DNA from 2 places in the Butyrivibrio sp. AE3004 genome. Region 2 is predicted to be linked to the other one. Evidence: riboswitches for the same ligand, from Rfam matches in the RefSeq annotation. Region 2 holds a riboswitch; the other holds the start of a gene.

Region 1 (4,955 bases), 2.4 Mb from region 2:
GCCCGTGCGGACAAGCTTATTGCCAATCATATTTACCTTGATATTGCAAGTGTTGGCGCTACGATCAATATTATGATGGCAGCTTCCATGGCTGAAGGTAAGACTATCGTTGAGAATGCGGCAAAGGAACCTCATGTAGTTGACGTTGCAAACTTCCTGAATAGTATGGGAGCTGATATCAAGGGCGCAGGAACTGATATTATCCGTATTAGAGGTGTGGAGAAACTTCACGGTACTGAGTACACCATAATTCCGGATCAGATTGAGGCCGGAACATTTATGATGGCTGCTGCAGCGACGAAAGGTGATGTCACGATCAAGAATGTTATTCCCAAGCATTTGGAGTCCATAAGTGCCAAGCTTATTGAGATGGGATGCCAGGTACTTGAATCCGATGATGCAGTCAGAGTTGTCGCTACAAAGCGTATGAAGAATGTACACGTTAAGACACTACCGTATCCCGGATATCCTACTGATATGCAGCCGCAGATAACAGTTGTTCTTGGCCTTGCTAGTGGAATAAGTCTTGTTACCGAATCATTGTTTGAGAATCGTTTCAAATATGTTGATGAACTTACCAGAATGGGAGCAAGTATCAAGGTTGAAGGCAGTACCGCCATTATTGAAGGTGTTGATCAGTATACCGGAGCTGAGGTTGCTGCACCGGACCTTCGTGCAGGAGCGGCTCTTGTCATAGCGGGACTTACTGCAGATGGTTTCACGACCGTAGAGGATATAAAATATATTGAACGTGGATATGAGGACTTCGATGTTAAACTTCGTGAACTCGGAGCTCAGATTGAGAAGATTGATTCAGACAGAGACTTACAGAAATTTAAACTTAAATTTGCCTGAAGTCATCATTGAATTATTATAGATTAGCAATTAATAGATATTAAAAACGTCGCATTCTGAATGCGACGTTTTTTGTTTAGATAAACTATAATATTTCCTCAATAAATAATTCAGGATGTTGAGTGAGGTCCAGATAATCATTGTCAATTTTAATTGTGGGTTTACTAAGATGCGCTCTGTTGATAAAAATTATCTCACCCTCGCGGCCGTCATTCAACCTTACTCTGTTTAGAAGATATGTGTTAACGATGTTTTGCAGAAAGGTCATAATGGCGTTGGTATCATATTTTTGAAGCCCTTCGGACTCGAATATTTCGATAGCTATAAAAGGACAAAGAGGATCTCTGTATACACGTGCAGAAGTCATCGCGTCATAAACATCTGCAATGGACACACATTTGGCGAAAAAATCAATCTGAGGTCCTTTTAAATGGCAGGGATAGCCTGAACCATCGCAGCGCTCATGATGCATAAGCGCTGCATTTTTTACGTGGTCACTAAGATCGAGGTCTGTAAGAATCAGATAACCTTGAGCAGGGTGTGTCTGTACTACAGAATATTCATCATTGGTAAGTATAGAAGGTTTTGTTATTATTTCATTTGGAATCAGAAGTTTGCCTATATCATGAAGTAATCCGGCCTCTGTAAGGGTTAGGATATCCTCTTCGCTCATTTTTAGCCATTGACCGAGGATATTGCAGATCATGGCAACACTAATACAATGTACATAAGTAGCATCATCATAGCTTCGAAGGCTATGAAGCATATCCAAAAGATTAGAGGAACTGCTTCCTTTACGTAAAAGACCATATATGGGCGAAATTATGGCATCAATGTCAAAGTGCTCTTTGTCATTGATAAGTTCTTCAATTCCGGCCTTGAATTTTGTTGCACAGTTTTCAAAATCTTTTTTGAATTCAATGAATTCTGCGGTTTGTCTCAGGCTTGCAGCATATGATCTGTTGTTGTTATCTTGCGGTGTAAGCAGGTCTTCGGATGGATCTTCCACAAGAACATTCAGAACAGAATAGAAAGACAGCTTAGTGATGGTCTGATTATCAAGAACACATCCTTTTGGTAATATCAGCTGGTTGTTATCATGAGCATACACGTTATCCGACAAAACCATGCCGGGAACCAATTTTTTTGTAATCAACCTTTTCATAAAGAAGGCGCCTCATTGACAGTTATTAGTGACCAAAGATATAGATTAATCTTAGAAGTCACATGTATAAAAGTCAATAAAGACGCCATTTTTATGCTATAAAAAAACGATAAAGAATATATAAATTGAAATGCTTATGCTTCAGATTCTGCTTCTCTTTTTCTGTCGGGAACCAAGGAGGTATTTTTTAAAACCGGACTGAGCTTTTTGTAAACGAGTACTGTTATTCCACTGAGAACACCACCTTTTAAAAGATTTATAGGAGCTACAGCAAAAAGCACAAATGTAAACATATTGTTGATTGCGGGATTTATAGCTGTTCCCATACCTATAAGAGCATCAAGTGGCATACCGTAAAGCTTTGCAAAGGCCGGAAGCAGATAGAAGGCATTCAGTGAACTTCCAACAATGGTGATTATCATAGTAGCTGCCAGACATGATATAAATGCAGTCTGACGATTTTTCCTGAAAATGTAAATGATGGAAGCCGGGAGAACATAGCTGCATCCCACTATGAAGTTTGCAAGTTCTCCGATAAAAGCTGTCTGAGTACCGTTTATAATTAGATTGAGCAGAATTTTTATGAATTCTATCATAACACCGGTCATGGGACCGAAAGCAAAGCCTCCGATTACTGCAGGAAGATCGGAAAGGTCAAGCTTGTAAAAACTTGGTGCAAAAGGCATCGGAATTTCAAAAAGCATAAGTATTGCGGATATAGCTGAGAAAATACCGATTATTACGATTTTTCTTGTGTTCATGCCGGGATTTTCAGTGCCTGACTTTTTTGCTACATAATTTTCAGCCAGCCTGGCTGCGATAAATGTTACTGCAATGAGTAAAACAAAAATCACAACAATAAGTGAGTTCTCTGCGATTGATGCTATTAAGTTGTTTTTCATGGTGTTTAATTCCTCCTGATTATTGTCGGGGAGGAGAATGATCAGACTACGAACGCTCTACCTTAGAAAACAAAAACGAATCAACAAGAATGCTGATTCGGGACAAAAATAAAACGTCATCTTCTATCATCCAGACTATACTGTCGGTTTTGGAATTTCACCAAATCGGCCGCAAGAGCGGTTCGCGGACTTCTGAAATACAGTCACCGCCGGTAGGGAATTACACCCTGCCCCGAAGATTATTTTTCTAGATTTATTATATAGCAGTAATAATCTTCGTCAATACCTTTTATAGAGCGACTTGCTTTTTTTTTACTGCTGGAATATTCTGATAATATGAATACAATATTAGAAACATACTCAGCGGAGGAAACCTTCGCATTTGGAAAACGAATAGGCGAAACAGCTGCGCCCGGATCGGTATATACACTGATCGGGGATCTTGGAGTTGGTAAGACTGTCCTGACTCAGGGAGTTGCAGCAGGATTGGGAATTGAAGGCCCTGTTAACAGTCCTACATTTACAATACTTCAGGTTTATGATGAGGGTAGAATCCCGTTCTATCATTTTGATGTCTACAGAATCGGAGATGTCAGTGAGATGGATGAGATAGGATACGAGGATTATTTTTACGGACAGGGATTGTGCTTCATAGAGTGGGCAAATCTTATTGAAGAAATATTACCTGAAAAATACATGGAAATACGTATTGAAAAGGACCTTAAGAAAGGAACAGACTATCGTCGAATTACCCTTAGCACGATAGATAAGAGATAAAATATGAAAATACTTGCGCTAGATACATCAGGGCTTGTGTGCAGCGTTGCAGTCATGGAGGATGACAGACTACTCTCTGAATTCTCAATTCAACATAAGATAACCCATTCAGAATTGCTTCTTCCTATGATGGAGGAAATAAAAAAAAGAATTTCACTTGATCTTAAAACAATAGATGCGGTGGCAGTTTCGGCAGGTCCCGGCTCATTTACGGGACTAAGAATAGGATCAGCTACTGCCAAGGGACTTTGTCTTGCTATGGACAAACCTCTTATTGCCGTGCCTACACTTGATGCAATGGCATATCAGTTTTACGGAAGTGAATACGTGATTTGTCCGATGATGGATGCCAGAAGAAATCAGGTATACACCGGAATTTATTCATTTGTTCCCGAAAAGGAAAATGAAAAGTACAAAGAAACTTATTTTTCAATGAAAATAATAAAAAGCCAGGAAGCTGTTTCTGTGCAGGAAATAGCTGCAGAGCTGAACATGCTCGGAAAGACCGTTATTCTTCTTGGGGATGGAATACCTGTGTACAGGGATCAGCTTGAAGAACTTCTGGAAGTGAACTACATTCTTGCACCTGCACACATGAACAGACAAAGAGCATCTGCCATATCTTCGCTGGCACAGGTTTACATGCGCGAAGGAAAGATTACTGATGCAGACAGCTTTGCACCGGAGTATTTGAGAGCATCACAGGCAGAGCGCGAGGCGACTGAGAAAAAAACAGAAGGTGGAAAAACCGATACAGCCAAGTCTGCAGACAGAAAAAAGAAGGGTGCCGGCGAATCTATTTATATAAGAGATTTAAAGGCAGAAGACATTACAGCGGCAGCAGAGCTTGAAAAGGATAATCTCGGTAAAGAGGCCTGGTCCGAAAAACAGTTACTTGAAGCAAGCACAAGAGATGATACAGTATATATTGTTGCCGAGAAGGCAGGGAATGTTGTAGGATTGTGCGGGGTTCGTAACATTTCCGGTGAGGGAGAGATAACGAATGTCTCAGTTTCAAAAGAGTGCAGAGGAAAAGGCATCGCCTTTTTAATGCTTGATAAGCTCCTGCTTCGTGGGAAGGCTATCGGATGTGAGGCATTTACACTCGAAGTCAGAGCCGAAAATGCTCCTGCAATAGGACTATATGAAAAACTGGGATTTGTAAATGAAGGGGTAAGACCCGGCTTTTACGATGAACCCAAGGATGATGCAATAATATACTGGAAGAGAAATAAAACGAATGATTGATATTTGTC
Region 2 (4,955 bases):
TTATGCAGTTGAAGATTCACCAATGGCATTTAAATATTTTGATCATTTGCCTGAGCTTAAGGTCATGGTGTTTGATAGGCCATGGAACAGGGATTGCGAGTTCCCCGGGGACAATTATTTCAGAAGCCCTGATTGGAAGTGGATAAGGGAACAGATAATATAATGCTTGCAATATTCTCCATAATTGATGTAAAATACCGAATGTTCGCCCTTTGGGTGATTAAATACGAATATTAAAAAGAGGAATCATTTAAGATTACAATTTCAATTATAGGAGAAAGATTGTGACTAAAGACGAATTTTTGAAGAATCTTCTTTCGGAAGGTTTTATATGTGAGAAATCCGGGCAGTATCCTACGGTAGTTTGTGAAGCTGATGAGGTTAAAAAGGTGGCAGGAAAAGTTAAATCAATTGCCAAAGACAAAGGATATACATCATCCTTTGCTATCAAAAGCATACGCGAGGGGATGGAACTTATCTCCAAGGACGGCGAGATTTCAAGGATCGTAGCCGTAGAGGATGATGAACCCGAAACAAAAGAACAACCAATAGCAATAGCGGAACCTATACCGATGACAGCAATGACAGAGGATGCAACTGCATAAAAGGGAAAATGAAGAAGAAAAAAACGGAAACACTGAAAAACAGTAGGTTCCGTTTTTTTTAGTTTAATAGTATAATTTTAATTGTATTCTGCTAAATCATGAGCTAATTGTATGAAGACGGGGGCAAAGCAAAAATGATTACAGAATTCAGGAAGGTAAAAGGTTTTGTAGGGATAAGGAAGAAAAAAACATATGTTGGACAATATCGAAGTATTTACACAGAGCAGCATAAGGGTAAAATGCAGTTCCGGAACTATATATGTGGATCCTTTTCGAATGAAGGAAGAGCCTCATGATGCGGATTATGTACTGATAACACATGGACATTCGGATCATTTTTCTATAAAGGATATCCGAAAGGTGATAAAGGCTACAACGACCATTGTTGTTCCCGTGAGATTAGAGGATGATGCAAAAGAACTGGCACCTGAAGTAAAGGACATAATTACCTTAAAGCCCGGTATTTATAAGGAAATAAGCGGACTTGAGCTGGAGACGGTTCCTGCATATAACACCGTCAAACCTTTTCATCCAAAGCGTGCTGAGTGGGTAGGATATATCCTCAGAGTAGATGGGAAGAGAGTTTATATAGCAGGCGATACAGGCCTTACAAAGGAATCAAAGCTTGTAAAGTGCGATATTGCTCTTGTGCCTGTAGGCGGTACGTATACCATGGATGCAAAAAAAGCTGCAGATCTTATAAACACAATTCGTCCGGAGTATGCCATACCTACACATTATGGAAGTATAGTTGGCAAAAAGACTGACGGACAGACCTTTGCCGGATATGTAAAGAGCCCTGTTATGGTTATAGAGAAAATACAGTATTTTGAATAATAGTATGATTTACCAAATAAAAATCCCGGGAAGGTTTAAGGAAATACCTTTTCGGGATTTTGTGTAGTTGTGCTTTAATTTGCAAAATCCGGGAATCTATCAACAAAATAATGGAAAGATGGACTATTCTGATGTATTTTAGTTATAAGAAAAGATGAACTGATCGGAGGAGGGCACAGCATGGAAATTACAGCTAAATTAGAGGGTCTTATTGAAAAAGCAAAGAGTGACAAGAGTCTTAAGGAAAAGCTTCTTAATACGAGAGAGTCTGAAAATCCAATTGCTGATTTTTGTGATATAGCAACTCAGAACGGTTTTCCTATGACGGTAATGGATATAGTTAATCAGGGAGAAGAGTTTTATGCGGAAATAAAGCGCAGCACAAACGGTGGTGGAGAAAACTCACCTGATCTTGATTTCCAGAATGATGAATACTCCATTTTTATGATGAGGCTTAAGGATCTGTAAATCATAGTAAATAAATATCAGGAAACGCCGGCTATTTTCATAGGAGAATAGTCGGCGTTTCTTGATTTAAATTAATTTTTTTAATGACCTACAACCTGGTAATCTTTGTTCCAGATAAGCTCAAGCCCGTCAAAAAGATAGGTGAGCTTTCCATCAGGATATAGGCTGATGAACTTACTTGTGATATCGGACGGATTATCCTTGGAATTGTAGAAAACACCGCCAATATCATTGTACCCCTGCCTGTCATAAACAAAACCGTCAATAGTGATCTTAGAAGGAAATGTTGATAAATCTGGCATGATCTGACTCCTTTATAATACTTATGGGTTGTCGTATCTTTGTGGGACATTCTAGCACATAATTGCCTAATTGTAATTGATTAAAATTAATTTAAAGTAAAGCATTGAGGTAAGCGGATTCCGGGAGAATTAACTTGCAGCCTATGACAAAATTAATGTATTTTTGCGTTTGGGGAGATATGTAATAATGTTTATTTGTGGTCGTTATTTCCTATCTATATTGACATGATATATTATGTGTACTAGAATTGAGTGCAATTGAATAACTATCTTCAGGGCAGGGTGTAATTCCCTACCGGCGGTATAGCCCGCGAGCCATTTGGCATGATTCGGTGAGATTCCGAGGCCGACAGTATAGTCTGGATGAGAGAAGAGTTTTGCTTATGATTAGGTATCCCTGGGAATATTTATGTTCTCGGGGATTTTTGTTGTTTGGGAGCCATATAAATTCATGAAGCGTATGACATGTCTTGGATAGGAATATTCAAGACATTTTTTTTTGGAGGAGACCTATGAATGATGAGTTTTATATGAAGAGGGCGCTTGAACTTGCAAGGAAAGGCGCAGGCTTTGTCAACCCCAATCCAATGGTGGGCGCGGTGATCGTAAAGGATGGAAAAATAATCGGAGAGGGGTATCATGAACGCTACGGTGAGCTGCATGCGGAAAGAAATGCTCTTAAGAACTGCAGTGAAAGTCCAAAAGGCGCGACTATGTATGTAACGCTTGAACCATGCTGTCACTATGGAAAAACACCGCCTTGTACTGAGGCAATAATTGAAAACGGCATAAGCCGGGTGGTTGTGGCATCACTTGATGTAAATCCACTTGTTGCGGGGAAAGGTATAAAGATTCTGGAGGAGCACGGAATATCAACATCTGTGGGGATTCTTAAGGAAGACGCTGACAATCTGAATAAGGTCTTCATCAAATATATTCGTACACGACTTCCATATGTGGTTATGAAATATGCAATGACTTCCGATGGCAAAATTGCGACAAAAACCGGAGCTTCAAAATGGGTAAGCTCGGAGGAATCAAGAAAGAACGTGCACAGGCTCCGCAGCAGACTTTCGGCAATTATGGTAGGAGTCGGAACAGTTATTTCGGACGACCCGCTTCTGACCTGCAGAATATCTGCTGATAGCGAAAATTCCGGAAATGAATACAGAAATCCCATAAGAATAATCTGCGATACAAACTTTTCCACTCCGATGGATGCACATGTGGTTTTGGATGCAAAAAACAATAAAACAATAATAGCAACCTGCTCAGAGGATGAAAGAAGGCAAGACTATTTTGAAAAAATGGGATGCGAGATTATCAGGGTATCAAAAAAAGACGGAGTAATAGATTTAAAAGAGCTCATGCAAATCTTAGGAGAAAGAGGAATAGACAGCATTCTTCTTGAAGGAGGAGCTACGCTCAATTACAGTGCGCTAAATGCTCAGATAGTAGATGAAGTACAGATATATATTGCACCGAAGGTATTTGGAGGTCATGCAAAGAGTCCTGTTGAGGGTACGGGAATAGAGATACCCGGTGATGCATTTTTACTTTCGCCGAGAAATGTATCCATGATAGGACAGGATGTTCTTATAGAAAACGAGGTGATTTATCAGTGTTTACAGGCATAATCGAGGAGATCGGCAAAATCAGGGCTGTTTCCCGTGGAAGCGCTAAAAGCCAGCTTGTGGTAGGGGCAAGGAAGGTTCTCGAAGATGTTCATCTTGGGGACAGTATTGCGGTAAACGGCGTGTGCCTTACTGTTATCAGCTTTGATAAAGAGAGCTTTACAGTGGATGTTATGAATGAGACTTACTTAAGATCAAGTCTTGGAAATCTTAGGATTGGAAATGAAGTGAATCTGGAAAGGGCAATGGCAGCAGGCGGACGTTTCGGAGGACATATAGTTTCGGGACATATTGACGGAACAGGAAGAATAAAGGGAACGAGAAAAGACGGAAATGCAGTGTGGTACGAAATAATAGCAGATAATAGCATTCTTAAGGGAATTGTTGAAAAGGGATCAATAGCTATAGACGGAATAAGCCTGACTGTTGCAGCAGTTACACCGATAAGTTTTTCAGTATCAATAATACCACATACTCTGGAACAGACTATTCTTAAGGATAAGCGCGCGGGAAGTACGGTTAACCTTGAGAACGATATTATCGGGAAATATGTTCAGGCTTTCCTTACAAAGCCAAATGACAATAATGAAAAAATATGGGAGGTATTGTATGGATAAAAAATTAGTGGAGCAGGCGCTTGAAGATTTACGACAGGGAAAAATCGTACTTGTTATGGATGACGAGAACCGGGAGAACGAGGGTGATCTTATATGTGCAGCTGAATTTGCATCTACGGAAAATGTGAATTTCATGGCTAGTAAAGGAAAGGGGCTTATCTGTATGCCTGTCAGCGGAAGGATTGCAGGAACGTTGGGACTTAATCCCATGGTTGATATCAACACGGATAACCATGAAACGGCTTTTACAGTATCTGTTGATTATAAAGAGACAACTACCGGCATTTCAGCAGCTGAGAGAGGTCTTACAGCCAGGATGATGGTTTCTGGCAAGGCAGATGCAGCTGATTTTAGAAGACCGGGGCATATGTTTCCGCTTGTCGCAAGAGAAGGAGGAGTACTTGTAAGAGGAGGGCATACCGAGGCAACCGTTGACCTGATGAGACTTGCAGGACTTAAGGAGTGTGGCCTTTGCTGTGAGATCATGTCAGA

Evidence for each region. A riboswitch is a leader RNA that binds a small molecule or an ion and turns the genes downstream of it on or off. The one in region 2 is predicted to bind FMN.
Region 1: linked by a shared signal. The riboswitch ahead of BV60_RS0115180 (ECF transporter S component) and the one ahead of ribD (bifunctional diaminohydroxyphosphoribosylaminopyrimidine deaminase/5-amino-6-(5-phosphoribosylamino)uracil reductase RibD) in region 2 are both predicted to bind FMN.

The regions. Positions count from the first base shown of each region.
Region 1 covers NZ_JNLQ01000002.1:2,822,402-2,827,356, reverse strand. Annotated here, with positions in the region: gene BV60_RS0115190 (UDP-N-acetylglucosamine 1-carboxyvinyltransferase) at 1-855, shown strand, start outside; gene BV60_RS0115185 (HD-GYP domain-containing protein) at 941-2,020, opposite strand; gene BV60_RS0115180 (ECF transporter S component) at 2,155-2,922, opposite strand; FMN riboswitch at 3,037-3,166, opposite strand; gene tsaE (tRNA (adenosine(37)-N6)-threonylcarbamoyltransferase complex ATPase subunit type 1 TsaE) at 3,259-3,699, shown strand; gene tsaB (tRNA (adenosine(37)-N6)-threonylcarbamoyltransferase complex dimerization subunit type 1 TsaB) at 3,703-4,947, shown strand; gene BV60_RS0115165 (ribonuclease Z) at 4,940-4,955, shown strand, end outside.
Region 2 covers NZ_JNLQ01000002.1:381,834-386,788, forward strand. Annotated here, with positions in the region: gene BV60_RS0104710 (5' nucleotidase, NT5C type) at 1-163, shown strand, start outside; gene BV60_RS0104715 (hypothetical protein) at 285-605, shown strand; gene BV60_RS0104720 (MBL fold metallo-hydrolase) at 798-1,442, shown strand; gene BV60_RS0104725 (Nif11-like leader peptide family natural product precursor) at 1,623-1,910, shown strand; gene BV60_RS0104730 (hypothetical protein) at 1,991-2,212, opposite strand; FMN riboswitch at 2,477-2,591, shown strand; gene ribD (bifunctional diaminohydroxyphosphoribosylaminopyrimidine deaminase/5-amino-6-(5-phosphoribosylamino)uracil reductase RibD) at 2,725-3,849, shown strand; gene ribE (riboflavin synthase) at 3,834-4,463, shown strand; gene BV60_RS0104745 (bifunctional 3,4-dihydroxy-2-butanone-4-phosphate synthase/GTP cyclohydrolase II) at 4,456-4,955, shown strand, end outside.